3 regions of the Peribacillus sp. NPDC096448 genome follow, and region 1 is predicted to be linked to each of the others. Evidence: riboswitches for the same ligand, from Rfam matches in the RefSeq annotation. Region 1 holds a riboswitch; each other region holds the start of a gene.
The links. A riboswitch is a leader RNA that binds a small molecule or an ion and turns the genes downstream of it on or off. The one in region 1 is predicted to bind cobalamin.
Positions count from the first base shown of each region.

Region 1 (10,213 bases):
CACATAAAAAGGGTAAGATTGAGGGAAAATGCTTGGTGTTTTTTAATAGTTAGCATATACAAAATGATTCCACTATAATTCAGGGAGGAGGAGTCCATATATGAAGAAAATTCTTGTAGTAGAAGATGAAATCGCCATATCGATGGTATTGAAAGCATATTTGGAGCGGGAAGGTTTTGATGTAGTCCAAGTGTACGATGGGCTAAAGGCCATTCCGGTGTTTGAAGAAACGAAGCCAGACCTTGTCCTGCTTGATGTCATGCTGCCGGGAAAGGAAGGCTGGGATATATTGAAGGAAATCCGGGATGACGATACATGTCCGGTTATCATGTTGACTGCGTTGACAGATGTCGATTACAGATTATCGGGATTTAAGTCAGGTGCGGATGATTACATCTCGAAACCCTTCGTTGCTGAAGAAGTCGTGGCCCGGGTTCATGCCGTTTTAAGAAGATCATCATCGGTTGTTACGGAAGATGGTCATGTACATGAGTTTGGGAGTTTAACCATCGATGATCTTTCTTATATGGTGCATTTGAATGGCGAAGAGATAAACTTGACGCCGCGTGATTTGTCCCTGCTCGTTTTTTTCGCTAAACACCCTAATCAAATTTTCACGAGGGAACAGCTGCTCGACCAAGTGTGGGGCATGGATTATGACGGCAGTGACCGTGCAGTGGACCTGGCGATCAAGCGAATCAGGAAGGCGATAGATGCATGGCCTGTAACTGAAGGGGAAATAAAAACATTGCGTGGATTGGGGTATCAATTAAGTGTCTATGAAAACTAAAAAAAGAACCACTTTACAACGCTATTGGACAAAGAGATACGTATTGACCTTGATTTCCGGTTTGATATTATTGTCTGTTTTTTCCTTATGGTGGATGGAAAAAACGGCTTTGGAATATAGGCTCAGCCTTCTTAAGTACTTAGCGGACGAAACATCCGATCGGGCGATTAAGGAGAATGGCCAGATTGTCGTTGGCCCGATCCTTTCGGAAATTGTTGAGGAAAGGGAGAAAATCCTCCATCTGAATCAACAGCCAATCATCTATATCGTCGATCCCGATGCCACCATCATATATACGATGCCACAGTTGTATATCGATCCGGATGAAAATAAACTCCCGGACGTCATCATGAAAAATACGGAGTTGGTCCAGAAGGTCAAGATCTCCGACAATAAAGTATATGTCGTCAAATCCCCCATTACGTTCAATGATGAGACGAGAGGCTGGGTGGTCATTGCCCAGGAAGAAGGGGCATTAAAGGAAATCAACCAAGATCATGGCTTGTTGGCGATCATGATTGGAGGGCTTCTGATTCTGGGAACGGGAGTCATTTATTTTCTTTCCAGGCAGATTTCGCGCCCCATCCAAGACGTAGCTAACGCCGCGGTCCAGGTTCGTGAAGGCAACTATGATATCCATTTCAAAGAGGAAGAGGAAATCAAGGAAGAAGAAATTTATGAATTGATAGAATCATTTAAGGAAATGACCAATCGATTGAAGGTCATGGAGAAGTTGCGGGCGGAATTGCTTGCAGGCGTAACCCATGATTTGAAAACGCCAGTCACTTCCATTAGCGGACTGATACAAGCGGTGAAGGATGATGTCGTTAAGGGAGAGCAAAGTAAGGAATTCCTCGATATTTCCTTAAAGGAAACTCAGCGTTTACAAGGTATGATAGAGGATTTACTCAATTATAATGCCATATCGGCAGGCGCTTTTAAAATCCGGGTGCAAAAAGAGAATATCAATATATTCATCAAGGAAATCGCCTATCGCTGGCAGGTGACCCAGGATGATGATCAAGCGTTCGCTTTTGAGATAAAAGTTCCTGATGAACCAGTCTTCGGTCAAATTGATTCTTTGCGGATGCAGCAAATCGTCATTAACCTTTTGAATAATGCCAGACATGCACTTGACGGCAAAGGGAAAATAGCGATTCACCTTTATGAAAAGGATGAAGAACGAATTTGCATTGATGTTCTGGACAGCGGGCGGGGGATTCCAAAACATGAACAACAATATGTGTTCGAACCATTTTATCGAGGCGAAAACAAAAAGTTGAAGGTACGTGGTTTAGGTTTGGGACTGCCATTCAGTAAGATGCTCGCAAAAGCGCAAAAGGGAGATCTTGTGCTTAAGGATAGTGATGAACAAGGCACCACCTTCACGATTGTCATAGAGAAAGCGGATCAAATATAAAAAAGGGTTGTCTGATGTAATGGACAACCCTCCAGACTGTAGGCAAACTCGGAGAAAAGCCGGTTTGCCTACAGTTTTTTATTTGAAAAAACAATCCAGTTGATTGGTGGGGTGTTCGAGACTCCTGCTAAGAAAAGCGTATCCAAGGGAGACCCCACAGGCGCGAGAACGCCCGCAGAAAGCGAGTCCCCTGGAGTGTCAATCAAGAAAAGTTTCATCCTAATTATAAAACAGTGAAAAATTATGGAGTATGACCGAGGGTATTTTAATCATGGTCGACAAACTAAAGGGTTGTCCGTTGTAATGGACAACCCTCTCATTATGCAGAATGCTAACTAATTAAGCTAATTGGCTGATTGCACGCCATAATTGTACATGACGGACCTTCCTTGGAAGGAAGCGTCCCATTTCCTCTTCATTATATCCTGCATGCAAGTTCTTATGGTCGAAAATGATTGGCCGGCGAAGTAAATCCGGGTTATCTTGAATAAGCTTGCAAAGATCATTAAGCGGTGTATTATTTATATCGATATTCAGGCTTTTGAATTTCTTGGAGCGGGTTGAGATGATTTCATCTGTCCCGCCTTCCGTTTTACGTAAAATCTCTTTTATTTCTTCTATAGAAAGAGGTTGCGAATATAGGTTACGTTCATTAAAGGAAATTTCGTTCTTCTTAAGCCAAGCTTTTGCTTTACGACAGGCTAAACTGCTTGGAGTAGTATAAATTGTTACCATTAAAATCGACTCCTTCAAAGTTTTCAAGTTTATTGGAATGAAATTATTTTTATATTTGTGATACTCTTACTTTAACGTTTCTTTGTGTCAGCAAGATGTCAAGAAAAATAAACTTAAATGTTATTTTAAAAGAAAGGGAGAAAATGAAATGAAATCTGCCTTTAATGAAAAAGAAACCATTTGGGTAAAGATGCCGAATAAGGACATGCAAATGCCGATATTTAACAGTGATGTGAGAGTGGTATCATGACAGGGGATTTTTGGTCACCAGTCAGGCTATCGATACAAGTGGCGGGACTATCGGGTCTCCTTGTTTTCATTTTAGGAATTATCCTGGCGCGAATGATGGCTAAAAAGCAATTCAGGGGAAAAGTCCTGTTGGAAACAGTGTTTTTATTGCCACTTGTTTTGCCGCCGTCCGTCGTTGGTTTTTTATTGATTGTGATTTTTGGCAAGAATGGAATGCCGGGACAATTCATTGAAAGGGTTTTTGATCAGCCCCTGATGTTCACGTGGTGGGCGGCAGTCATTGCATCTACCGTGGTGGCTTTTCCGCTTATGTACCAATCCGCTAAAACGGGCTTTGAAGGTATAGATGAGGAAATTGAAAATGCAGCAAGGGTTGACGGGGCGGGCGAATGGAAATTGTTCCTGTTTGTATCCCTTCCATTGGCGGTCAAATCCATCGTCACAGGTGCCATTATGAGTTCTGCGCGTGCATTGGGGGAATTCGGGGCCACACTCATGTTTGCCGGAAACATTCCCGGACAGACACAAACCATACCGACCGCGATATATATCGCCATGGACTCCGGGAATATGACATTAGCCTGGCTATGGGTTGCCGTAATCATTGTCATTTCATTCATTATGCTTTTTATTGTGACATACATAAAATGAATGCTGCTTCTCCCTTTCCGTACATAATAATGGAAGAGGGAGATTATTGTTTCTAATCAGTCTGTGTTATAATCGACAAACAATATGAACTAATGAAATGAGGAAGAAATTTGTTAACATTTGAAGAAAAATTGAGCATCATTGAAACTTTTCCGGAATTACAGCGAAAAGACGTTTCATTGGGACGTGTGAACTTCCATTATCCAGATAGCGTCCAGGAGAAAAAAATCGTCGTTCAGCACTTGCATCCCAATGGAAATGGATTCGTTTATGCAGGGCATATGAGAAAAAAAGACACTGACCGTAAAGGGTTTATCAATATACGTGACTATAATGAAGCGGAATTAAAAGAATTGATTCAAAGAAGCGTGGACTACCTATCTGAACCTCCGGCTGAATTCGAAGAAGAGGTAAACGAGTTCGCTAGGTTGGAAGGGGCATGGATTGGCCCTGAAAAGCAAGAGCTTACACTTGAAAGGGAAGACCTGCTTTGGAATGTTTATTCAGGGTCGAATCTTGAGGAATGTTTCGAAAGTCCGGTAGAGGCGGAGCGCTACTTATTGGACGAAGGCTTCCGACAAAGCAAGAAGAGGAATATGTAGAATTTTAGGATAATTTGTCGGTTGATTTACTGCGATAATCTTGTTTTTTTAGGATTTTCCATGATATAATATGAGTAATTATTTTTGTTCGGAAAAGTTTGAAAGAAGGATTTACTGTAATAGGATTCCTCTTGAAACATTATCCAGAACCAAAAATAGTAATAAAATGGATTTTTCCAAACACAGGAGGAACTATCATGGTACAAGGTAAAGTAAAATGGTTTAACGCAGAAAAAGGTTTCGGTTTCATCGAAGTTGAAGGCCAAGACGATGTATTCGTACATTTCTCAGCTATCCAAGGTGAAGGCTTCAAAACGCTTGAAGAAGGCCAAGAAGTTTCTTTCGAAATCGAGCAAGGCGCTCGTGGACCACAAGCTGCTAACGTTCAAAAATAATTGAACGCATATAAAAAAAGACTCCTATTTTGGAGTCTTTTTATTTTTCTTTTTTTTCGGCGATTTCCTTTAATGCTTTGTCCAATTTTTCTTCGATCCTTTTAGAACGATTAAAATGCCCTGACAGGAAAAACACGATGAATATAACGAATGCGACAAGCACTAGCATAAAAAGGATAGGCAGGAACTGGGTTATATTCTCAGTCATTGGATATCATCTCCTTTTTTCTTCCATTATACTTCATGCTTACCGCTGCCATGATAGAGGGAGCCAATTTTTATTAAAAGTACTGAAAGGGGATATGCGAAAACGCATATCCCCTTTCAGTCAGTTCTGGAATAGCGAGGCGAACTTTTGAAGTCTGGGCAGGTCTGATTCTTGATACATCTGTTCTATCTTCAATGTAACCAATAACTGGCTCTTGGCAAATAACATGTCCCGGAAATGATCGACCGCCCCACAAAAATGATTATAGTTGGTTTCACCAGTGCCGAAGACTCCCGTTTTCAGGTGAGCAATAGGCAACTGTTCCAGTTCTTTATAAAGGGCTGCTGATTTAGCGGGAAGCTCCCCATTGCCCCATGTATAGGTGCCGACGATCAATGCATCGTAATCCGGCAATGTACATAAATCGAATTCATTCGTTCGATATAGTCCTGCTGCAGGTAAAAGGGAAGCCAGGGCTTCAGCAAGCGCTTTTGTATTGCCGCCGGCAGAATGATAGACAATGGCAACTTTACAGCTCATCGAACCCATTGCTGGCATTTACTTGACTGTATGTCCTGGACTTCTGTTCGAAGAAATCGGTTTTGGTAAGACCGATGGATTCATCATCGAATGTTTTGATCCATGGCATCGGGTTTTCGCCATACTCTTTATACAAATTATCAAGGCCCAGCATACGTAACCGTTTATTGGCGATATATTCAATGTACTCATTGAATTCTTCCAAATCGAGATCGGCTTTCGTTTGGATATCTTCGAGCATATATTCAGACCATTCTTTTTCGAGATCGACTGCTTTTTCAATCGTTGTATAGATGAACTTCGTGTTATCTTCATTATTTAACTCAGGATATTCATACATCAAGATTTGAATGAGCATACCAATGAAATCGAAATGGACCATTTCATCGCGATGAATATAGGATATCATCGTAGCGGAACCGGTCATTAGATTTTGGCGTCCTAAATTATAATAAAAGGCGAAAGCCAGATAGAAATAAATCCCTTCAAGGTTCGTTGAATGGATCAGTGCCTCGAATAAATGCTGAGGGCTGGGATCGTCCACGAACGTTTGATAAGCATCAACGATCGGTTGGTTACGCTTAATCACTTCAGGATGTTCTTTGATGCGGTCGAAAAGCTGTTTTTGCTTACCTACCGGAATCAAGGAAGCAAGGATATAGGAATAAGACTCATTATGGATCGATTCCTGCTGAGCCATGTTGGCCAGGATAGCTTTTGCCGCCGGATCTTTGATGTACCGAAGAATTTCTACTAAAGTGGGCGTTTGAAGACTGTCCATTCCAGCAATCATCGTAAGGATATCGAGAAAAGCATCCTGGATATCTTCATCCAATTCGCCCCACTGCTTTTTATCCTGAATCATGTTCACGCTCGAAGGCTTCCAAAAGTTATTGATGAGCTGTGTATAGGTATCATAGAATTTTTCATACTGAATATCGTTCCAAAGGAGGAAGCCTGAAGCTTCTCCTTTGAAAACACCGGTTGCCTTGGTTGGATGCGTCGGTTCGAGCATCCGAATTTTTTTGATATGATTGGTCATTCGTGAAAACTCCTTTAAGAATAGATTACTGGGTCATGATTGTCGTTAACTTGAACAGCTTTCGCAGGCATTGTCATATTCGGAAGAAGTCGAACGAACATAATACGTCGATTTCAACCCGCTTTCCCATGCCGTTAAATGGATATCCAAGAGAACCTTCGCTTTGATTGTATTGTGTACATACAGATTAAAGCTGATTGCTTGGTCAATATGGCGTTGGCGGGCCGCATTTTGCCTGATGCTTTCCAGTTGGTCCAAATTGAATCGCGTCTTTTTATAATATTCATACGTATTTGGCGTCAAGCCTGGTGCGGTCACCTTGAATTTGAAGTTTTTCTTTTCTTCGTAAAATTCAATTTCATACAAAGGATCGATTCCATCCGTTGAATTACCGATTTTGGCTGTCGATGAATTGGGGGCAATCGCCATTAAATATCCATTACGGGTCCCGTGCTCCTGCACGTCTGCTTTTAAATCCAGCCATTTTTGATCTGTATAGTCACGCAGTTCGAAATAGTCCCCTGTATGCCAATCTGAACCTTCAAAATATGGGTAAGATCCTTTTTCCTTGGCCAATTCGTTGGATGCCTTGATTGTTAAGTAAGCGATCTTTTCGTATAAAGCATCTGCATAGTGAACAGCCTCATCGGATTCCCAATAAATATTCTCTGTGGCAAGTAAATGATGCCATCCAAACGTTCCTAAACCAATTGCCCGGTAACGCTTGTTCGAGATGGATGCTTGTTTGACAGGAAGATTATTCACATCAATGACATTGTCCAGCATACGGATCTGAATGGGAATCAATCTTTCCAAAACATCGCTGCCCACCGCTCGGGGCAAGTTAATGGATGAAAGATTGCAGACAACGAAATCGCCGCTTTTACGAACGACAACAACATCTCCATCTTCTGTTTCATATTCATCCGTGATCGTCGAAGGGCTTAGGTTTTGGGCAATCTCCGTGCAAAGGTTAGAACAATAAATCATACCTTTATGTTTATTCGGATTCTTCCTATTCACCTCATCGCGGTAGAACATATACGGTACGCCTTCTTCTAATTGAGAAATCATGATGCTTTTCATGATGTCCATCGCATTGATTTTTTCAAAGCTATAGTTTGGAAGTGTGCCATTTTCTGCGGCCTCGACTGCAAGTGCATAATGATTCCTGAAGCTTCCTTCGCCTTTCTTCTCGTCATAAAGATCTTCAAGTGAAAATCCAAGGGTTTGCTTAACGGTATGCGGATCGAAAAGATACCATTCTTTTCTGTCGCGTACAGCCTCCATGAATAAATCGGGAATGCAAACACCTGTAAAAATGTCATGGGCTTTTAATCTGTCATCCCCGTTTTGTGTCTTCAAATCGAGGAAGCTCATGATATCTTTATGCCAGGCATCCAAGTAAATCGCGATGGCACCTTTACGTTGACCCAATTGATCGACACTTACAGCTGTCTGGTTGAATAGTCGAATCCAGGGCGTCGTACCGGAACTGTTTCCAGAGAAACCCCGGATATCAGAACCAAGTGAGCGGACCTTACCAACGTAAAGGCCGACACCGCCGCCGAATTTAGATACTTTTGCCGCATCGTAGTTTGATAGGTAAATTCCGTCAATGGAATCTTCAATTGCGTCGATAAAGCAAGAGCTTAACTGCCCATGTGTTTTACCTGCATTGGAGAGTGTAGGAGTCGCAACGGTCATATAAAGGTTGGACATGGCCCAGTATGCTTCTTTTATAAGTTGCAGGCGATGCTCCGTTTTTTCCATTCGCATGATTTCCATTGCGATGATCATGAAACGTTCTTGTGGAAGTTCGTAGACCTTGTCCTTTTTTGGGCGGGCTAGATAGCGGTCGTTCAATAAGTAGATGCCTATGTAAGAGAATAATTTATCTTTTTCCGGGTCGATCACCGAACCCAATTCCTCAATTTCCGCTTTCGTATATGAAGATAGCAGTTCTGGTTTATAAATGGGATAACGCTGACCTTCCGAAAGCTGGGAAAGTTCCGTGATCAGCTCATAGAATGGGCCATAACTCTTGCCTTCATAACCTCGATTGGCTTGTGCATCCCTATACATTGTATTCAACAGTTCTGCTGCAGCAACGAACGTCCAATCCGGAGCATCGATATCCACACCTTCAAGAGCGAGCTGAATCAGTTTTTTTGATGCCTGTTCTTCGGTTGAGTCACTTTTGCGATCAAGCCATTTTGTAAAACGCTTTTTGAACTTTTCCATATCGAGACGGCCTTCGAATTCCTTCGATAACGTCTCAAGCTGGATGGATTTCGTTTCTGTGTCATTTTCACTTATGGTAGAGTTATATGTTTGAGTCATTAATAATCCTCCTTGGTAACTTCCGCTAAAATAAAAAAAAACCGCCCAAAGAATTGAGGCGGATCAAACGATAGAATAAAAGAGCCATGAAAAAATGGCCGTTATACTATCGTTTCATCATCTCAATCCCCGAAGAATAAGAAACGTGAAAAATTCAAGGCAGGTCTCCTGACTCATGATCATCCTACTTTGAGTCCTTCCCGTATAAAGAGCTATACAGTGGTTTTCTCATTTCGTCACATTTACAGTTGCGGGGACAGTTCCGGGTTTGCACCGGATTCCCTTTTCAGCCATCACTGGCACCTTGGATTATAATAAATTCTATATATAGTTATTGGTATTGTTTATGTAATCAATATCTAGTATTTCTGCTTATATTATCGTAAGCCATATACGATGATAATTCAACTAATATATTTGAAAAAAACCAACCCTTATCTATTGACAAAGTGATGGCAGAGAGTCAAGGAATGAAAGATTTTATTGGGGAAAGGATAATTCAAGCGCTGATTTTACGGGATTTTGTGTTAAAATAAAGTGTCTAGTAAAGGTGGCTCTCCCTTATTGCGGTGAGGGGATTCGCGGAAAAATATTTATGAAAAAGGGGATAAAATCTTGGAAAAAGTATTAGTTTTTGGACATAAAAACCCGGATACAGACACAATCTGTTCGGCAATCGCTTATGCGGATCTGAAAAAGCAGTTAGGTATCAACGCTGAACCAGTTCGTCTGGGTGAAGTGAATGGTGAAACTCAATATGCATTGGACCAATTCAAATTCGACGCTCCCCGTCTTGTGGAAAAAGTTGCAGGGGAAGCTGACGGCGTAATCCTGGTCGATCATAACGAACGCCAGCAAAGTGCTGAAGATATTGACCAAGTCCGTGTGCTGGAAGTTATCGACCATCACCGTATCGCTAACTTTGAAACAAGCGATCCTTTATATTACCGTGCGGAACCAGTTGGCTGTACGGCAACCATTTTAAATAAAATTTATAAAGAAAACGGCATTGAAGTTCCTAAAGCAATCGCAGGTCTTATGCTGTCTGCCATCATTTCCGATTCTTTATTGTTCAAATCACCGACTTGCACGGAGCAAGACGTTGCAGCAGCAATGGAATTGGCTGCCATTGCGGGAGTTGACGCCGAAACATATGGCTTGGAAATGTTGAAGGCGGGAGCTGACTTGAGCGATAAAACGATTGCCCAGCTTATCACTCTTGATGCAAAGGAATTCTC
Region 1 covers NZ_JBIWEU010000010.1:544-10,756, reverse strand. The annotation lists gene ACIQ0C_RS17115 (response regulator transcription factor) at 101-790, shown strand; gene ACIQ0C_RS17110 (HAMP domain-containing sensor histidine kinase) at 780-2,210, shown strand; gene spx (transcriptional regulator Spx) at 2,550-2,945, opposite strand; gene modB (molybdate ABC transporter permease subunit) at 3,192-3,845, shown strand; gene ACIQ0C_RS17095 (hypothetical protein) at 3,956-4,447, shown strand; gene ACIQ0C_RS17090 (cold-shock protein) at 4,645-4,842, shown strand; gene ACIQ0C_RS17085 (hypothetical protein) at 4,883-5,050, opposite strand; gene ACIQ0C_RS17080 (flavodoxin domain-containing protein) at 5,171-5,590, opposite strand; gene ACIQ0C_RS17075 (ribonucleotide-diphosphate reductase subunit beta) at 5,580-6,632, opposite strand; gene ACIQ0C_RS17070 (ribonucleoside-diphosphate reductase subunit alpha) at 6,678-8,975, opposite strand; cobalamin riboswitch at 9,117-9,297, opposite strand; gene ACIQ0C_RS17065 (manganese-dependent inorganic pyrophosphatase) at 9,591-10,213, shown strand, end outside.

Region 2 (10,213 bases), on a different contig from region 1:
AGTATATAGTTTCGGATGTCCTTTCCCTATCATCCGAGCATGAATCAGGGAATCAGGATTTGGTTTTAATGGAACTCGGTGTGCTTCATTACTTAATAGATCTGCAGCCGTTATTTAAAAAAATTAAAAAGATGCTGAAACCTGGAGGCCGATTCGTACTGCATGAATTTCATCCGATTTCAACAAAGCTCATTACTTCAAATGGTAAAAAACATAAAATCACAGGCAACTATTTCGCTCCGGCAATCGAAAACAATGAGGTGGCTTTTTCGAAGCATATGCCGGATGAGGAAAAAGGGAGCCTTTCAAGAGTTGTACAGCGTAAATGGACAATCGGTGAACTTATAACGTCAATTGGTCAATCAGGGCTCGTTATTAAAGTGCTCGAGGAAGAACCGAATCATAAAATCCATGATATTGGGCTTCCGAAAACATATACCTTGGTGGCGGAACGAGTTTAAGCTGCATGATGAGGGAATGAAAGCTGACTGAAGTAGCCTTTTCAGTCAGCTTTTTATTTATTTCATAATAAAGGGGATGCCGCTTCTGCGACATCCCCGAAAATTAATTTTGGGCCGACCATTCCTCTACATCCCATACTTTTGTAACCCAATCTTCATAGAAATCAGGTTCATGGCATACGAGGACGATCGTTCCTTTATACTCTTTCAATGCACGTTTCAGTTCTTCTTTTGCAACTACATCCAAATGGTTGGTCGGTTCATCGAATAACAGCCAATTGCTTTCGGTAAGCATGAGTTTACAAAGGCGCACTTTTGCTTGTTCCCCACCGCTTAAATGGCTCATCGGACGTGTAATGTGCTCGTTTTTCAAACCGACACGGGCAAGAATCGCACGTACCTGCGGTTGGTCCAGATGCGGAAATGCATTCCATACTTCATCGATCGGCGTCGTATCGCCTGCTTTTACTTCCTGCTCAAAATAAGAAGAAAAAAGGAAGTCCCCAAGTGATCTTTTACCGCCTAGAGGATCGATTTTACCCAAAATCGTTTTTAATAGAGTGGATTTACCAACTCCATTACAGCCGACCACGGCAATTTTTTCTCCCCGTTCGATGGTCATGGATAACTTCGGAAGCAATGGGCGGTCATATCCGATTTCCAGATCTTCACCTTCAAAGACATAACGGCTGCTCGCACGTGACTCTTTAAAGTCAAAGGTAGGTTTCATTGCAGTTTCCGGACGATCAATACGTTCCATGCGATTCAATTGCTTTTGACGGCTCTTTGCCCGGCCGGTCGTTGAATAGCGGGCTTTATTTTTTGCAATGAAGTCTTCCTGCTTTTTAATGAATTCGCGCTGTTTTTCATATGCGTTAATATGTTGGTTTTTATTCAATTCAGCCAGCTCAAGGAATTTTTCATAAGTTGCCGTGTAACGGGTCAGCTTAGAAAATTCAAGATGGAAGATGACGTCGACGACGCCGTTCATGAACTCGGTATCATGCGAAATCAATAGAAATGCATGCGGGTATTCCTTTAAGTAGCTGCTCAGCCAGCGGATATGCTCCACATCCAAGTAGTTGGTAGGCTCGTCGAGCAGCAGGACTTGCGGTTGTTCCAATAGTAGCTTCGCCAATAAAACCTTTGTCCGTTGTCCGCCGCTCAGGGCAGAGACATCACGGTCCAAGCCGATTGCATCCAACCCTAAACCGCGTGCTGCTTCTTCAATTTTAATATCCAGGTTGTAAAAACCGCCAGCTTCCAGCTTGTCCTGGATTTCACCCATTTGTTCCAAGAGTTCTTCCAGTTCTTCCGGAGTGGCCGTACCCATTTTCTCCGTAACTTCATTCAGTGCCTTTTCCTGCTCGAATAAAGGCAAGTATGCATCCCTTAAGACGTCGCGGATCGATTTACCTTTTGAAAGTATCGTATGTTGATCAAGATAGCCATATTCGACACCAGGTGTCCATTCGACCCGGCCTTCATCATGGATGAGTTGTCCTGTAATGATATTCATCATCGTTGACTTCCCGACACCATTCGCCCCGACCAGGCCAACATGTTCACCGGCCATCAGGCGGAAGGATACATCCTTGAATAAGGTACGGTCACCAAAGCTATGTGCTAATTTATCTATAGAAAGTAAGCTCATTTTATATTGAACCTCCCAATTAATTTGAAAAAATCCCTACGTTTCATCATACTAAAATCTGCACGGGATTGCTATCTAATCTATTAATTTACATATATGTGGGTACGGGAATTCCTGAATAGTGAACCAATGGCTCCATGGAGCATTATCGCCCTGTCATAAATTATGTGAGATAATAGAGGAACCAGTTTAAAAGCGAAAGGATGTTATTATGAGTAAAACAGTCGTACTGGCCGAGAAACCTTCGGTCGGCAGAGATATAGCAAAAGTGCTGAATTGCGGGAAAAAGGGGAATGGCTTTTTTGAAGGCGATCAGTATATCGTCACTTGGGCACTGGGTCATTTGGTCACCCATGCAGATCCGGAATCTTATGATGAAAAATATAAAACTTGGCGCCTTGAGGACCTGCCCATGTTGCCGCCTACTTTGAAATTGGTCGTGATCAAGCAATCGGGAAAACAATTTCAATCGGTTAAAACACAATTGAATCGCAAGGATGTCAAGGATGTCATCATTGCAACGGATGCAGGCCGTGAAGGGGAACTTGTTGCACGCTGGATTCTCGAAAAAGCGAATGTGAAGAAGCCAGTCAAGCGGCTTTGGATTTCCTCTGTAACGGATAAAGCGATTAAAGATGGATTTAAAAATCTGAAGGATGGCAAGGAGTATGAAAACCTATTTGCCTCAGCTGTAGCAAGGGCGGAAGCGGACTGGATCGTTGGGATGAACGCGACACGTGCCCTGACGACCAAGCACAATGCCCAGTTATCTTGCGGGAGGGTCCAAACGCCGACACTTGCGATGATTGCCAAAAAGGAAGAGGAAATAAAACAATTCCAGCCTAAAAAATATTATGGCGTTTCAGCAATTGCAGAACCCAATTTGCGCCTCGTCTGGCAAGATGCCCAATCAAAGGATATCCGCACATTTGATAAAAACAAGGCAGAAAAGGTCCTTGCAGCCGTTAAGGGGAAAAGTGCAGAAGTGGTTGAAGTGAACAAGTCCCATAAGAAAAGTTTTGCCCCTTCTTTATATGATTTAACAGAACTTCAACGGGACGCCAATAAGAAATTCGGCTATTCGGCGAAAGAGACGTTATCGATCATGCAGCGATTATATGAAAGCCATAAGGTCTTGACTTATCCAAGGACGGATTCACGTTTTTTATCAACGGATTTGGTTGATACGCTAAAAGAAAGATTACAGGCTGTAAGCATTAAACCATATGCCCAGTATGCATCGAGGATCCTGCGCAGCCCGATTAAAACCAATAAATCGTTCGTGGATGATAGCAAGGTTTCTGATCACCATGCAATCATCCCCACTGAGCAAACGCCGCTGCCGGGAAAACTGAGCGACAAAGAATCGAAAATCTATGATTTGGTCGTTAAAAGGTTCCTTGCTGTATTGATGCCGCCTTTTGAATACGAACAAACGACCATCACCGCAAAAATGGGGCAGGAGACGTTCATGGCAAAAGGGAAGGTCGTCCTGAAGTCAGGTTGGAAGGAAGTTTATGATCACCAATTCGATGAGGAAGAAGCTAAAGATGGCCTAGCTGAGCAGCTGCTTCCGAACGTTCAAAAAGGTGACGGTTTAACCATTTCGGCTGTGAAACTAACAGAGGGTGAAACGAAACCGCCGGAACCATTCAATGAAGGGTCGCTTCTTTCGGCAATGGAGAATCCTGCCCGTTTCATGGCAGGGGAAAGCAAAGAGCTCATCAAGACTCTTGGTGAAACTGGCGGGATTGGAACGGTTGCAACACGTGCGGATGTTATAGAAAAACTGTTCAATAGCTTCCTGATCGAGAAGAGAGGAAAGGGTCTTCATGTTACCTCGAAAGGAAAACAACTTCTTCAATTGGCACCTGAAGACTTGCGTTCTCCAGCTTTGACAGCTCAATGGGAGCAAAAGTTAACTGCGATAGCAAAAGGAAAGCTGCCAAAACAGGCTTTCATCGGTGATATGCGCTCCTACGCCAAAAATATCGTCCATGAAATCAAAAATAGTGATCAAAAATTCAAGCATGATAACGTGTCAGGAACGAAATGTCCTGATTGCGGCAAGCTGATGCTTGAAGTGAATAGTAAAAAGGGGAAAATGCTTGTCTGCCAAGATCGTGAATGCGGCCATAAAAAAGGTGTTTCACGTGTAACAAATGCCAGATGCCCGCAATGTCATAAAAAGATGGAAATGCGCGGTCAAGGAGAAGCACAGACATTCACCTGTAAATGCGGTTTTCACGAAAAACTTTCTTCTTACAATAAACGAAGAGGGCAGAATAAAAATCAAAAAGTATCCAAAAATGAAGTATCCAATTATATGAAAAAGCAAAATAAAGAAGAGCCGATCAATACTGCATTGGCAGATGCCTTGGCGAAACTGAAATTCGATAAATAAAAGAAAAGAGCCCTTCACCTTTAGCTCCATGGTGAAAGGGCGCTTTTTTATGGGGTTATATGCATGGAACAGGTCTGGGTAAATCCCTTGCCGGCAGGACCGTCTTTCCTGACAACAAGGTTGCCGCTTGATGAAGTCTAACATAAAAAGACGGCAGAAAGGGATGGAGCGAGCGCCCCATCCCTTTCCCCATATATCGATGCTTCAGTTAAATTTCATTCAGTACGGTGCCATGTAATTCATATTCAAGTGTTTTGTCAGTGTGTGTGTGTTTATCCGAATCTACTCGTATGAGCGTACTGAATGGCTTTTGATCACCCGGACTGAAAATTGCTTCATCATTCTCTTGATTCCATAGGCTGTAAATACTCATGATCGTATCCTCCTCCTTTGGATGAGAAGACTAGTAATTCCCATATTTGATTATCATCCAACTCTTCAATTGACTCTAACGCTGATCACCGGGACTAAACACCGCTGCGTCATTCTCTTTGTTCCATTGGCTTCTGATTGTACTCATCATGCACTATCATCTCCTTTGGTGAGAATGTCTTACAGTATTTGTATACCCGGATGGGACAGGTTAAAACATATATTTTTAAAAAAGACATGATTATATCCTGAAATCCAGTATTTTTGGTATATATCAAAAAACGTAATAATTCAAACTTCTTATTACTATAACATGCATTGTATTATTCAGATTTTTTGATAGCTACATGGCTTGATAAATCAGTGGTTACTTTGTCCATAAATCACTTGTTCTTATATTAACAGAAAAAAACCCTGCTACAACACGGCTTTAACCGCACTATAACAGGGTCTTCCATACTTTAGCGTCCCAGATAGGAATCGAACCTACGACCTACAGCTTAGGAGGCTGTCGCTCTATCCTGCTGAGCTACTGGGACATATATAAAAGTCGACGACTTATTTATTATATTTCTTATAGGCAAACTTTTCAAGCTAATAGCACATACTTATGAAAAAAAATCATCAAAATGTTTAGCAGGCCGCTAAGTTCCCGAGTTTCCCTTTTTTTCATTAAATGGAATGCTTTATTATCCACTAGTTTAAAATCAGGAGAATGGATGGTTGCATTGTGGGGGTTTGATTTTACCTGGATGTTCAAAAGGGATTTTAGAGGGGATAGGCACAAAGACGGCTGCACTGATTGCGGAAGATGACATTGAAGTGGCCAAAGCAGCTGTAGATGTGACCGGGCAAGATCCGAGGGCCAAATCTTACGGGAGACTGGGTAACGGGCGAGTCCCCGGTCCAGCTCCCGATATTGATGTATCACAGTATTTCTGAAGGTAATGGCCTTCGGGTTCCAAGGGGGGAATTCCGATCACAGGTGGCTTGGCTTCGGGAGAATGGTTACTGTACATTATCCCCTGAAGAAGCATTCCTCTTCTTAACCGGGAATCGGATGCCAAGTGAGAAGTGTGTCTGGCTTACTTTTGATGATGGCTATTCAGATAACTACACGGAGGCTTTCCCGATATTAAAAGAAAATGATATGAAATCAAATGTCTTCATGATCGGGAAGTCCGTTGATAAAGGTCATCACCTGACTGAAAATCAAATGTTGGAGATGAGCAAGGGTGGGATTTCGATCGAAAGCCATACCATCAACCATTTGGAACTGAACCGCATGACGGCAGAGCAGCAAGAAGCGGAAATGGTTCAGTCGAAGGAGTTAATCGACCATATCCCCGACCAGGACACGACAGTGCTTTCCTATCCGGTTGCCCTGTATAACGAAGAGAGTCTCAGGCGATCAGAAGAAGCTGATACAAGATGGCAGTCACTACCGAACATGGGGGGCTTCAAGGGACCGAGGGATGCGTGCCCTGCATCGAGTTCGGATTTCACCCGGGTTATCAGTCGATGGGTTTGCGTCACTGATTGAAAATGCGTCAAAGCATTGAAGGTGGAAGGGTCATTTCGTATTCGTTCAGAAAAATCATATAATAATCGATTCTTACATGGTGTATAATGAAGGCAGTGAAAATTATATACATATGAACGATTTTGGTGTCTTAATGACTTAAAAGGGAAGTTGGTGAAATGCCAGCGCGGTCCCGCCACTGTATATGGGAGCTGACGGCTGTGTACCACTGTATGAGATATGGGAAGGTACCGTTGACGATGACCATGAGCCAGGAGACCTGCCAGAATTCGTACACCTGTAACCTACGCGGATGGGAAGGTGTGTGGCAGACCCTAAGAAAGAGTCCGTATTGATTATTGTTGCCATGCAAGCATCTTCCGTTTAACGGGAGGTGCTTTTCGTTTTGGGGGCATCTTTCAGGATTACGTTTTCTTTATTAGGTGGAAGAAATTAAATGAAAAGATTGTGGGGAATGAAAATGAAGAAGATTTTTGGTCTGATATTGTTGATGTTGCTTGTTGCAGGCATGATGGTCGGCTGCAGTGACACTACTGATGAAGGAAAAGAAAAGCAGCAAACGAACCATGCTCAACACAAAGCTTTCCCGATTACGATTAAAGATGCAACTGGGGAAAAAGTAACGATAGAACAAAAGCCGAAGAAAATCGTTTCGTTGATACCAAGTAATACGGAAGTGGTCTTTGCACTTGGTTTGGGAAAAAAGGTCGTTGGTGTTTCCGACAATGATAACTACCCGGAAGAAACGAAAGAAATTGAAAAAGTTGGCGGAATGGAAATGAACACGGAGCTGATTGTCTCGATGAAGCCTGACCTTGTTCTTGCGCATGCATCAAGTGCCCATAATTCAAATGAGGGTTTACAGCAGCTTAAGGATGCTGGAATAGATGTTCTCGTAGTCAATGATGCACAAAGCTTTGACCAAGTCTATGAGTCTATTGAAATGATTGGACAGGCAACGGGAGAACATGATAAGGCAAATGAAATCGTTGCGGATATGAAAACGAAGCTCAAGGATATCCAGGAAAAAGCCAAATCCGTAAAGGAAGAGGATAGGAAGACCGTTTTAGTGGAAGTTTCGCCTTCACCAGAAATATTCACACCTGGAAAAAATACTTTCATGAATGAGATGCTTCATATTATTTCAGCGGATAATGCTGCTGCTGAATTGGACGGTTGGGCAAAAATTGATGAAGAGTCGATGATTGCTGCAAATCCTGATGTCATCATTACAACGTATGGTTATTATACGAAAGATTCAGTAAGTGAAGTGACGGGCCGAAAAGGATGGCAAGACGTAAATGCTGTTAAAAATGGCCAAGTTTTTGATGTCCATTCTGACTTGGTGACCCGTTCCGGTCCGCGCTTAATAGAGGGAGTAGAGGAACTTGCCAAATCAGTCTATCCGAACCAATTTGACAACTAAATGGACGTTTGCTTATTTGATTGCGTTGTTCATTTTGTTATTCGCAATGACGATAGGCATTTCCTTTGGTTCGGTGTCAGTACCGATTTCCGTACTTTTACAAATAATCGGCAAGGAGATTTTCCACTTGCCGATTTCTGCCGATCCGGATGTGATGCTGACGAATATCGTGATGAACATCCGCTTGCCGCGTGTATTGCTTGCGGGTTTGGTTGGGGCATCACTTGCGATTGCGGGTGCGGCTTTTCAGGGACTGCTCCGGAACCCGCTCGCTGATCCTTACACATTAGGTATTTCATCAGGAGCATCGGTCGGCGCCGTATTGACAATATTCTTGAATATATCACTGCCATTCATCGGTTTATATACTCTTCCGGCATTGAGCATCTTATGCTCAGTGCTCACGATGCTCTGCGTATTGACTTTTGCAAAAAAAATGGATCGATCGATGAAAGTGGAAACGATCATTTTAACGGGAATCATTTTCAGCTCGTTTTTAAGTGCCTTCATTTCATTGATGATTGCGCTGACGGGTGATGAATTAAGACAAATCATCGGCTGGCTGATGGGAAGCGTTTCTATGCGCGGGTGGAATTATATCGCAATCATTATGCCGTTTTTTATCATTGGTTCGCTGACCTTGATCATGAATACAAGTGAATTGAATGCGATGACTTTCGGGGAAGACCGGGCAAAACACTTAGGTGTGAATGTCAAGCGGCGGAAAATGTGGATCCTGATAGCCGGTTCGACATTGACAGGGGCAGCCGTTGCCGTTTCAGGGGCGATTGGGTTTGTAGGATTGGTCATTCCTCATTTAGTCCGAAAGATTTGGGGACCTGACCATAAACATTTGCTTCCGTTGTCATTATTGATAGGAAGCGGATTCTTAATATTGGCGGATTTTGTAGCACGAACGATCATCGCCCCATCGGAACTGCCGATCGGGGTGATCACCTCACTTATTGGGGCACCTGCATTTGCGCTGATTTTATTAAAGAGACGGAGAGAAGGGTAAAAACGGATGCTTGAAGTAAAAGGGTTAACAGGCGGATATCACAACAAAGCTGTTTTGGACGCTGTCTCTTTTGATGTACATAAAGGGGAATTATTCGGGATTCTTGGTCCTAATGGCAGCGGGAAAACGACGCTTTTAAGTATGCTTAGCGGGGTGCTCGATTATAAAGGCGGAAGCGTACGGATTAGCGGTAGGGATTTGAAGGATTATTCGTCAAAACAACTTGCACAGGTCATTGCCGTGCTCCCTCAACATTCCTCATTAGCTTTCTCCTATACAGTAAAAGAGACGGTCTCACTTGGGCGATATGCCCATCAATCAGGATGGTTCCATAGTTGGTCCGCAGAAGATGAATCGACTGTCCAGCGGGTAATGGAACAAACGGGAGTAGCTGATTTTCAGGATCTTCATTTTGATCGATTATCAGGAGGGGAAAGACAAAGGGTCCTCCTGGCACAGGCCCTTGCCCAAGAGCCGGAAATCCTTTTTTTGGATGAACCTACGAACCATTTGGATCTTTCCTATCAAAAAGATCTTCTTGATTTAATGAGGAAAATGGCAAAAGAGCAGAAGTTGACCGTTATTTCAATTTTTCATGATTTGAATTTGGCTGGATTATATTGTGATCGGCTTATGCTGCTTGAGAAAGGGCAGATTCAGGTTGTAGATGTGCCGAATGAAGTGCTCCAACAGGAACGGATTCAGGGTGTATATCATACGACGATCGAAAAACATCCACATCCCGCCCTTCCGAAACCGCAGATGTTCATCGTTCCGGAAAAGCATGGCCATGATACTATCCCGTTGGAAATTGATGATTCTTATTTGACAGTCGGATCTGAGATGATTCAATTGAATTCTCCAATCCCGCTTAGAACGATGTCTTCCGGAGTGACGGGTTCGGGGACGGGCTGGCATAAATATTTTGTGAATAGGCACGTCCATCATGGCTATGATTGCGAGGATCATCATGTTGAAATGGCCGACTATTTAACAACTCATGGTTTTGAACCTCAGGAAACGGTAGGGATGATGACAGCTGTCTTTCTCGATACGGTTGCTTTCAAGCTATTAAGAACTGAAGATTTCTCGGTTTTTATCATTGTGACGGCGGGTGTAGGGAATGCCATCGACGCTTCATTAGCTGACCGGCATTCTTGGAGTTCCGCTCCAGGAACGATAAATACATGGATATTCGTAAATGGGCATTTGGCAGAAGAGGCATATATCCACAGCATAGTGACTGCGACCGAGGCAAAAGTAAAAGCGCTTCATGATTTGCATGTCATGGATAAGGTGACAAATACTTGTGCAACAGGAACATCGACAGACAGC
Region 2 covers NZ_JBIWEU010000008.1:60,851-71,063, forward strand. The annotation lists gene ACIQ0C_RS14825 (class I SAM-dependent methyltransferase) at 1-461, shown strand, start outside; gene ACIQ0C_RS14830 (ABC-F family ATP-binding cassette domain-containing protein) at 565-2,115, opposite strand; gene ACIQ0C_RS14835 (DNA topoisomerase III) at 2,327-4,519, shown strand; gene ACIQ0C_RS14840 (hypothetical protein) at 4,728-4,892, opposite strand; tRNA gene ACIQ0C_RS14845 (tRNA-Arg) at 5,357-5,430, opposite strand; gene ACIQ0C_RS14850 (hypothetical protein) at 5,615-5,833, shown strand; gene ACIQ0C_RS14855 (polysaccharide deacetylase family protein) at 5,877-6,434, shown strand; cobalamin riboswitch at 6,541-6,715, shown strand; gene ACIQ0C_RS14860 (ABC transporter substrate-binding protein) at 6,895-7,860, shown strand; gene ACIQ0C_RS14865 (FecCD family ABC transporter permease) at 7,823-8,878, shown strand; partial or broken gene ACIQ0C_RS27275 (heme ABC transporter ATP-binding protein) at 8,885-9,634, shown strand; gene ACIQ0C_RS27280 (adenosylcobinamide amidohydrolase) at 9,722-10,213, shown strand, end outside.
Region 2: it holds a riboswitch for cobalamin, as region 1 does, so the genes downstream of both, ACIQ0C_RS14860 (ABC transporter substrate-binding protein) here and ACIQ0C_RS17070 (ribonucleoside-diphosphate reductase subunit alpha) in region 1, are expected to answer to the same signal.

Region 3 (10,213 bases), on a different contig from region 1:
GGAGCCGTTTTCTGGATGTGGTTAATAGCACTGATTGGGTCTGCTTCCGCATTCATTGAAAGTACACTTGCCCAAATCTATAAGGTCAAGGATGGGGATGCATTCCGCGGCGGTCCTGCGTATTATATGGAAAAGGCATTGAATGCCCGTTGGATGGGCATCACTTTCGCTGTGTTGATTTCGCTTACATTTGGACTAGCTTTCAACTCAGTACAAGCCAATACGATTACAAGCGCATTCAACGAATCGTTTGGGATTGAAAAGTGGGTTACGGCAATCATCTTGGCTATGGTCACGGCTGTCATCATTTTTGGCGGGATCAAAATGGTTGCAAAGGTCTCTGAAGTCATCGTTCCGATCATGGCAGGAGCCTATGTGATAGTGGCGTTGATTATCATCATCATGAACATTACCGAATTACCTGGTGTTTTTGCATTGATCTTTGAAAGTGCATTCAATGGAATAAAAGAAGTAGCTGGCGGAGTATTGGGAGCCGCCATGATGCAGGGGATCAAGCGCGGCCTATTTTCTAATGAAGCCGGGATGGGTAGTGCACCAAATGCTGGTGCTACAGCTGATGTCAGTCATCCCGTCAAGCAAGGGCTCATTCAGTCTCTAGGTGTTTTTGTCGATACACTCATCATTTGCAGTTCGACTGCCTTCATCATTTTGTTTTCTGGTCTTTATACATCGAAGGAAACGGATGGTATCGTTCTTACCCAAAATGCCCTTGGGACGGCATTGGGATCTTGGGCAGGTATTTTTCTTGCCATTATTGTACTGTTATTCGCCTTTAGCTCCATTGTGGGCAACTATTATTATGGAGAGTCGAACATTGGCTTCATCAATGAAAATAAGGTTTGGTTAAACATCTATCGCGTCGCAGTCGTAGGAATGGTGATATTCGGTTCGCTTGCCTCACTGGATTTTGTTTGGGGACTGGCTGACTTGCTTATGGCCCTTATGGCCATTATCAACCTGATCGCCATTGCATTACTAGGGAAAATTGCATTTGCTGCACTGGCGGATTATCAAAAGCAAAAGAAAAGTGGGAAAAATCCTGTTTTCCATGTGAACAATATTAAAGGTTTGAAGAATGTGGAATGTTGGGGGGACCCATCCGATAATGTGGATGGGAAGAAGGAGGGCTAAGCTCTCATTAAGCTTACATGTAAAGTCCTTGAAAGGGGATTTTACTTGTAAGCTTTTTTTGCTTTTTCCTCCTTTTTTTATCATTGCTGAATATTGCTTCGTTTTTTACACAAAATACCTTTGTCTTTAATACTGCAATGATAAAATAAAAACTAGGAGTGAAAACAATGGATAGCAAGCAATCAAAAAATGAATCTTCAGAAGTTGCGGGGAGAATATATGATGTCAGCGATTATAAACGGGAAGATCCTTTATCTTCTGGACTGGCTAGAACCCACGAACAAGTCTCGGATACTTATGCGGAGGGCGAGATAAAGGCAGTCATTGATGATGTAAACGGAAGAGATATAGAGATTGCAAAAGAAAGATCAGAGGAAGAAAAGTAATACTGGGATTTTTGTTTTTTAGGAACAAGGATTTTCGCCAGCTATTTTAAAGATATATCGGTGATCCCCTAGCTTTTGGAAAGATGAAACAGAAGCTAGGGGATACTTTATTAATAAATCCTTTCTGTCTCCAATTTTTGAAGCAATTCTTCCTTCGTTCTTGGGAAAAGGTCCCTTTCTGCAAGATTCCTTGATTGAAGAAGGGCTTGAAACATTTCAAAAACCCACGGTTTCTCCAGATGTGCCTGCAGCAAAACGTCTTCATCATGGAAAACGGAAACAGGGTCCCCTTGGTATATGACCTTACCATCGTTCATGACCACGACTTCATCAGCCCATTGGTAAGCTAAATTAACATCATGAGTTGATAGGATTATCGTTTTGTCAGGGTGGTGGATACTGTCCAGCAGATTCATGATTTGTCTGGAGAAATAAGGATCCAATCCAGCGGTAGGCTCGTCCAGGAGCCAGACATCGGGTTCCATGGCAAGTACCCCTGCAATGGCAACACGTTTTTTTTGCCCAAGGCTCAAAAAATGGGTAGGTCTGTCTTTCAGTTCCGTTACTTCCGTTTCAGCCATTGCCCAATTTACTTTCTCCTGGACTGCACTTTTATCCCATCCTAAATTCATTGGTCCAAACGATATATCCTGTTGTACATTAGCGGAAAAAAGCTGAGAGTCGGGATCTTGAAAAACGATACCGACTTGCTTTCTTAATGATAATAATGCGTTACGGTCATATTTCATTTTCTTGCCCTTAAACCTGATCTTTCCCGCAGTAGGTTGTAATAGACCATTTAAATGAAGGAATAAAGTTGATTTGCCAGCACCATTATTACCTAATAATGCAATTTTTTTACCGTGTTGTACCGATAGCGAAAGTTCTTTTAAAGCGAAGGTTCCATCTGTGAACTGATGGGTGAGGCCTTCTATATGAAAAATATGCTCGTCCATTGTTGGGTTGCCTCCAATTTACAAATATCCATTAATAAAGATTAAGCTTCCTAGTATTACAATCGTGATCAGCCAATTGCGTGAGGAATAGGCGTAAGTATCCTCGATATAAGAAAGGTTCTCCTGATAGCCTCTCGCGTTCATGGCCATCGTCAACTGTCTAGAGCGCTGCAATACTCCTAAAAATAATGATGAGATTAGTAATCCGAGAGATCGAATGCCTTTCCTTAACGAACCATATCCCAGCCGTGAAGCTTGTGATTGGTGAATGGCCAAAGCTGTATCTAAAAAAATAAAGATGAAGCGATAGGTCAATTCTATTAAATCGACCAATAAGGAAGGCACTTTAAGTTTTCGCAGCACGGATAGGATGACTGTAATGGGTGTAGTTAAGGTAAGGAAATATAAACAGCTGATACTGCCGAATACGACAGTGATCAAATTGGCCACCGTACTGACGCTGTCAACGCTGATGAATATTTGCCAGTTCCCGAACTTCCAGGACCACCATAAATCCGAAATCGAAGTAAATTTACTTGTAAAAGAAAAAAGGATGGTAATTGTTCCTGATAGTATAAAAAATCCCGGTAATAGAAGTAATTTAAAATAATAAGAAAGCGGGATTTTTGCCGCAAAAATGATTAAAGCGCTCATCACCGTAAAAGTGATGAGCGAAACGGCCATATCCCTTACCGTTAATGTAAATAGCAAAAGGGAGAGTGCAAAAACCATCTTTTCCAACGGATGTACATCCTTTAGCCCATTGAAATAGGCATATTTATCAATGAGTAACATGCTTCGATTTTTCGGGGATTTCTTGTTTGGTTTGCTTATTCCTTTGTCTCGTTACACCTATGAAATACCCAATGAAACCAGCTCCGATTGCAGCTTGCAGCGCAAATAATAAGCTCTCGGTTTCTGAACCCGGCGGCTCCCAAATACTGTTGAACCATGGCTTGTATTCCGGCTGGATTTTAGTGATGGCCTCTTCAGCTTCGCCGTCTGCACCGCCAAATTCCGTTCCTTGTTGGGTGATTAACGGTATGGTGGCAAGAATGACGACCAGGAAAAGCAGCAGTAAACTTTTTTTCATGTTAACGGGCCTCCTTAGATAAAACTCGCAGCAATTTCAATTCGCCTAGATTGTATTTTTTCAAGAAATTCATCACGACGACTGTCAATAACCCCTCACTGATTGCCAAGGGAATTTGGGTCAGGGCAAAAATCCCTGCAAATTTACTGAAAGAGGCCATGAATCCTCCTACCTCGGAAGGAAAAGCAAGAGCAAGTTGAACGGAAGTTACCACATAGGTTCCCAAATCCCCAAAAGCAGCTGCCAAAAATACGGCAAGTGAAAAAGACCACCCCAATTTAGTTGCGCCCTTGAAGACAAAGTATGCAATGAACGGTCCGCAAACGGCCATGGAAAATGCATTGGCGCCTAATGTCGTCAATCCTCCGTGAGCCAGTAAAACAGCTTGAAATAACAGAACGATGGAGCCAACGACACTCATGGCCAATGGTCCGAATAATATGGAACCCAAACCAACTCCGGTAGGGTGCGAAGAACTTCCTGTAACGGAAGGAATCTTTAGCGCCGATAATATAAATACAAATGCGCCCGATAGGCCAAGTATCATTTTTGTTTCTGGGTTTTCCCTTACTTTGGACCTAATGGACCGGTAACCCAAGATTAAAAATGGAAGCGTCAAACCCCACCAGAATATAGCCCATTCTATGGGTAAAAAGCCCTCCATTATATGCATGGCCGATGCCCGTTTTGGAACAAAAAGCAGTAAAATGACAAAATAAATAGTTTTCCAATTGGTCCTTTTCATTCTTTCTCCTTTCAACACTTATAATTTTTCTGATCAATCTTGAGAAGAAAAGCGGCGCCCAAAATAAAAAGCACTTCTCCCAAAGGAAAGAAGTGCGTAATGAACAGGAATTTTGCAGCATGAACCAACCATGGGCCATTCTGCCTGATCCGCACGCCCATCCTCGTAGGCTGAAACAGTTTCACGCTTCATGGCAGGTCTCCTGGCTTTGGTTCATCATCCCATTACATCCTTCCCATCTTATTTGACAGTGGATTTAAGTTAAAGTAATGGAACTTCCCTTTACAGTGGCGGGACCGCTCCGGATTTTCACCGGCTTCCCTTTTAAGCTGAATTCCGAAAAATTCAACACCATGAAACTTATGTAATTATTTGAAAATTCTCGTATAGTGTACCATAAAGAAATAATTCCAGCTACACTATCTTTTTTTTCGGGCCGAAGTTTGTTGCGAGGTAAGGATTGTAACTGGTTTTACACTATTAAACTTTTCTAAACAGTCGGAATAAACTATTGAATTTTGATAAAGTTGTTATATGATAGATTATGTTAGTTAGAAATGTGTAATAAAACCAAATATTTCATTTTAAAAGTGCCCTTGTGTGAATAAGCAAGGGATAATAGGGAAATCGGTGAAAATCCGATGCAGCCCCCGCTACTGTAAACGCTGATGAAATTGTCGATAGCCACTGGCATGATGCCGGGAAGGGACAAAGTAAAATGAAGCGTAAGCCAGGAAACCTGCTTTTAAAATTGCATGATACTTTTCGGAGGGAAAGGTAGAAGGACTATGACGATTTTGGGGGGATTTGGCATACTTGCCTTTAGCTCCTCATTCATATAGTTTTTTAAACCTTGACTCTTAATGTTAAGGTTTTTTATTTTGCCTTTTCCCTGAACTCAGGAGGAAGAAGATGACTACTTGGAACTTGACGGGTACAAATACGCATCTGCTGATTTGTAATGGGAGCAGCTGCATGAAAAAGGGCGGGGAAGAAGTAACCCAAGCGATTCGCGATGAAATTACTTCAAAAGGACTGGATCTGAAAATCCATACAACCAGGACACGCTGTAACGGAAGATGTAAGGATGCCTGCGTAGTGATTGCCTATCCCCAAGGAAACTGGTATCGAGTGGAAACGCCCGATTTCGGCCGGCAGATCGTCAATAATATCGATGATGGTGGGTTTGTTCCACAGATGATCTACCAATTCAATGACGGGGATATGACCCCTAATCCAGATTTTCCAGCTCATACGGGTATTTCAAAGAACAAAGCGTAAAAGGAGATGTCTTAATGAGTACAAACGGTAAATTATTCGTCGTGGGCTTTGGACCAGGGAATTTTGAACAAATTACCAAACGTGCCGTCGAAGCCCTTCAGGAAAGTGACTACATCATTGGTTATAAAACTTATGTTGAACTCATTCAGGGACTGCTTACAGATCAAACGATCATTAGTACGGGGATGACCGAAGAGGTCTCACGTGCACAGGAAGCAGTGAAACAAGCGGAGTTGGGAAAGAAAGTGGCGGTGATTTCCAGTGGGGATGCCGGAGTTTACGGAATGGCAGGGTTAGTTTATGAAGTATTGATTGAAAAAGGCTGGAAAGAAGAAACTGGAGTGGGCATTGAAGTCATTCCTGGCATTTCTGCAATCAACTCATGTGCGTCTTTACTAGGGGCTCCAGTCATGCACGATTCGTGTACGATCAGCCTCAGTGATCATTTAACTCCTTGGGAACTGATCGCGAAAAGGGTTGAAGCAGCTGCCATGGCAGACTTTGTCATTGCGCTGTATAATCCGCGCAGCGGCAGGCGGACCCGGCAAATTGTTGAAACACAGAAAATTCTTCTTCGCTACCGCTCGCCGGATACTCCTGTCGGGTTGGTGAAAAGTGCTTATCGCGATAGGCAGGATATTGTCATTACCAATTTAAAGGATATGTTGAATCACGATATTGGAATGTTGACCACCGTCATCATCGGTAATTCATCCACCTTTTTATATGACGACAAAATCATCACACCGAGAGGCTATCAAAGAAAATATACGTTGAATTCGGAAAAGCAAACATTGAAGCCTCATCAGCGACTGCAAAAGGAAGCGGAACCGTGGGCATTAGATCAAGAAGACTTAACCGAGTCCGCTGTAGGAGTTGGATTACTTACAAAAGCACCAGAAAAGAAGCCAGCTTCCTTTGAAATGGCAATGGAAGCACTGTCAAGAGTCAAGGGTCAAACCGTTCAGCAATCCATTGAGCCAATTGTTCAGCAAAAAATGGAGTCGGTATTCGAACTTGCCGTTAGTCCAGGTGTGGCGAATAAACAATTCACTCCCAAACAAATGATGACTCTTGCGGAAGTAGTCGGGGAAAAGGGAACGATGGAATACACGCCAAATCATAAAATCGTATTAAAGATTCCGACAACGGATCCGGAAGTCATTACGGGGAAATTGCAATCAGCAAACTTTTTATTATCGCCGATTGGAGATGTACTGACATTAAAAGCCTGTGATTTCTGTGATGGTGAAAAAGCGGAATCCATTCCTTATGCGGATGAAATACACCGGGTGCTTGGCGGAATGAAAATGCCCAAGGAACTGAACATCGGTTTTAATGGGTGTGGGATGGCGTGTTACAGTGCTGTTATGGATGATATCGGGATTGTCTTCCGAAAAGGGAAGTTCGACTTATTTCTTGGAGCTAAACCGGTTGGAAGAACAGCCCATCCAGGTCAGCCGGTTGCGGAAGGCATTGAACCGGAACAGCTTGTTGAACTGATTACGGACATTGTCGCGGAGTATAAGCAAAATGCCCATCCAAATGAGCGGCTTTTTAAATACTTCAAACGTTCGAAAAAGATACAGAATTTTTCTTATCAGGACATCGCTCCCAAAATAAACATAGAGCCTGCGCCTTGTGAAGACTAATCAAGAGGGGGAAAGTAAATGAAAGCAGTTTTGTTTGTAGGACACGGAAGCCGCTTGGCTTCGGGAAACGAAGAAGTCATTCATTTTATTGAAAATATGATTCCGGCATTGGATGAGAGTTTCCTAGTAGAAACGTGCTTCTTGGAATTTGCGGCACCGAATATATCCAAAGGCATTGATAATTGTGTAAAACGAGGGGCTACTGAAGTCATCGTCATACCGATCATTTTGTTGCATGCAGGACATTCGAAATTACATATCCCAGCTGAAATAGAGGATGGGAAAACCAAGTATCCAGAAGTGAAATTCACATACGGCCAAACGATCGGGGTCCACCATGATGTATTGACGATCCTGACAGACCGTCTTGAGGAAGCGGGATTCGATACGACCTCTGAACATTATGAGACAGCGATATTGCTAATTGGCCGAGGTGGCAGTGATGCTGATGCAAATAGTGATATATATAAAATTTCACGATTATTATGGGAAAAATTAAACGTTAAATGGGTCGAAACGGCCTTCATGGGTGTAACGGACCCGCACGTTGACGAAGGGATTGAACGATGCATCCGATTAGGGGCAAAAAAAATAGTGATGCTGCCATATTTCCTCTTCACTGGGGTGTTGATGGAAAGAATGGAGGATATGCTGAAAGGCTATCAAGAGCAATATCATGATCGAGAATTCATTTTAGCGAAGTATTTTGGATATCATCCAACATTACAGAACATTCTGCAAGAACGAGTTATTGAAGCCAGTGAAGGCAGGTCAAGCGGGGCACGTGATTTGGAAAACTATCGTAAACATGTCGAGGAACATGGACATGCTCACCATCATCACCATCATGACCACGACCACGGTCACGACCATCATCACGACCATCATCACGACCACGATCATGATCATGATGGGCAAGTGGTGGGGTCGTCAAAATGATTTTGTTCTTGGCGGGTACAAGTGATGCAAGGGAATTAGCGGTTGAGATGCAGCAGGTGGGATTTAAGGTTTTGGCAACTGTTGTAACCGGGTCGGCAGCTAAAAGTTTGCAAGATGCAGGCATATCCACCCGGATTGGCCGATTATCTGCAGAAGATATGACATCTTTAATAACTGCAAAAGGTTTTCAGGCTGTAGTCGATGCAAGTCATCCATTTGCCGAAGAAGCATCCAAAAACGCCCTTAACGGAGCAAAGGCAGCCAATGTTCCTTATATTCGTTATGAGCGTGAAAGTCAACGGTTTCAGAATGATAAATTGATAGTCGTCCGTGATTATGAGGAAGCTGCCAAGCTTGCCGCAGCAAAACGGGGAGTCATCATGCTTACGACCGGAAGTAAAACCCTGGCCGTGTTTGCAAAAGAATTGGTAGGGCTCGAGAATACCAGAGTCATAGCGAGAATGCTGCCTCGCATGGACAATATGGAAAAATGTGCGCAGCTGGGCATTGAACAAAAAAATATCGTTGCGATTCAAGGGCCATTTTCCAAAGAATTAAATAAAGCTCTATATGAACAATATGGGGTCACATTGATGATAACGAAAGAAAGTGGCAAGGTCGGTGCGGTTGATGAGAAATTGGAAGCCGCTTTGGAATGTGGAATAGAGACAATCATGATATCGCGACCGGATGTTGACTATCAAAATGTTCATTCAAGTTTTGATCATGTCATCGCCGAATTGAATAAACAGCTAAATCAAAATTAGGAGGAATGCAAGATGGACTTTAAAACGGATTTTAAACCACTAACGGTGGACCCAGACAAAATATATGATTATAGCTTCTCGATCATAGCTGAAGAAATGGGCAATCATGATTTTTCTGAAGATGAATGGAAGATCGTCCGCCGGGTCATTCATGCTTCAGCGGATTTTGAATTGGGAAGAAGTGTCATCATCCATCCAAATGCCATTCAAGCTGGTGTGGAAGCCATTCGCAAAGGCAGACATGTCATTGCGGATGTGCAAATGATCGAGAGCGGTACAGGCAAAAAACGATTTCAAAAGCATGGCGGGGACGTTCATTGCTATATTTCAGATCCGGATGTGATGGTCGAGGCAAAACGTTTGAATACGACAAGGGCAATCATTTCGATGCAAAAAGCCGTAAAGGAAAATGAAGGGGGCATTTATGCCATTGGCAATGCACCTACAGCTTTACTTGAGCTCATTCGCCTTATTAAAGAAGGGATTGCAAAACCGGACTTAATCATTGGAATGCCTGTTGGGTTTGTTTCTGCAGCAGAATCGAAAGAGGAACTGGCTAAGATCACAGAAGTTCCATTCATTACGAATATTGGCCGAAAAGGTGGAAGTACTGTCACGGTTGCAGCATTGAACGCGATTTCCCTTTTAGCAGATAGGTAAAAAACATGGAAAAGAAAGTGAAAAAAGACCCCTCACAAATGCGTCATGGTTATACGACGGGGGCGTGTTCGACAGCCGTGACCAAAGCGGCATTGACCGCTTTGATCACGGGGGATGCACTTGAGGAGGCAACCATTTCCTTGCCAATCGGCCGAGATGCCACTTTCACTATTGAGAAATATGAAATATCGGAAAATGCGGTTAGTGCAGAAACGATTAAAGATGCCGGAGATGATCCCGATGCCACCCATCTGGCACATATTATCTCTACTGTCAGCTGGTCGGATGTACCTGGGATTTTCCTGGATGGAGGGACCGGAGTTGGTCGTGTGACCAAACCCGGGCTTCCCGTTCCTGTAGGGGAAGCGGCCATTAATCCTGTACCGCGCAAAATGATTTTAACCACTGTGCAGCAAACACTGGAAGAATTTAAGGTCAATAGAGGCGTGAAGGTCGTCATCTCCGTACCCGCAGGTGAAGAAATAGCGAAAAAAACATTAAATGGCCGCTTGGGGATTGTGGGAGGCATTTCCATTTTGGGAACAAGGGGCACTGTCGTCCCTTTTTCCAGTTCCGCCTATA
Region 3 covers NZ_JBIWEU010000009.1:205,380-215,592, forward strand. The annotation lists gene ACIQ0C_RS16745 (alanine/glycine:cation symporter family protein) at 1-1,152, shown strand, start outside; gene ACIQ0C_RS16750 (YozQ family protein) at 1,320-1,538, shown strand; gene ACIQ0C_RS16755 (energy-coupling factor ABC transporter ATP-binding protein) at 1,649-2,494, opposite strand; gene cbiQ (cobalt ECF transporter T component CbiQ) at 2,513-3,289, opposite strand; gene ACIQ0C_RS16765 (energy-coupling factor ABC transporter substrate-binding protein) at 3,276-3,587, opposite strand; gene ACIQ0C_RS16770 (energy-coupling factor ABC transporter permease) at 3,589-4,332, opposite strand; gene ACIQ0C_RS16775 (hypothetical protein) at 4,366-4,524, opposite strand; cobalamin riboswitch at 4,508-4,703, opposite strand; cobalamin riboswitch at 4,904-5,093, shown strand; gene ACIQ0C_RS16780 ((2Fe-2S) ferredoxin domain-containing protein) at 5,245-5,613, shown strand; gene cobJ (precorrin-3B C(17)-methyltransferase) at 5,628-7,265, shown strand; gene ACIQ0C_RS16790 (sirohydrochlorin chelatase) at 7,284-8,204, shown strand; gene cobK (precorrin-6A reductase) at 8,201-8,971, shown strand; gene ACIQ0C_RS16800 (precorrin-8X methylmutase) at 8,984-9,631, shown strand; gene ACIQ0C_RS16805 (cobalt-precorrin-5B (C(1))-methyltransferase) at 9,637-10,213, shown strand, end outside.
Region 3: it holds a riboswitch for cobalamin, as region 1 does, so the genes downstream of both, ACIQ0C_RS16780 ((2Fe-2S) ferredoxin domain-containing protein) here and ACIQ0C_RS17070 (ribonucleoside-diphosphate reductase subunit alpha) in region 1, are expected to answer to the same signal.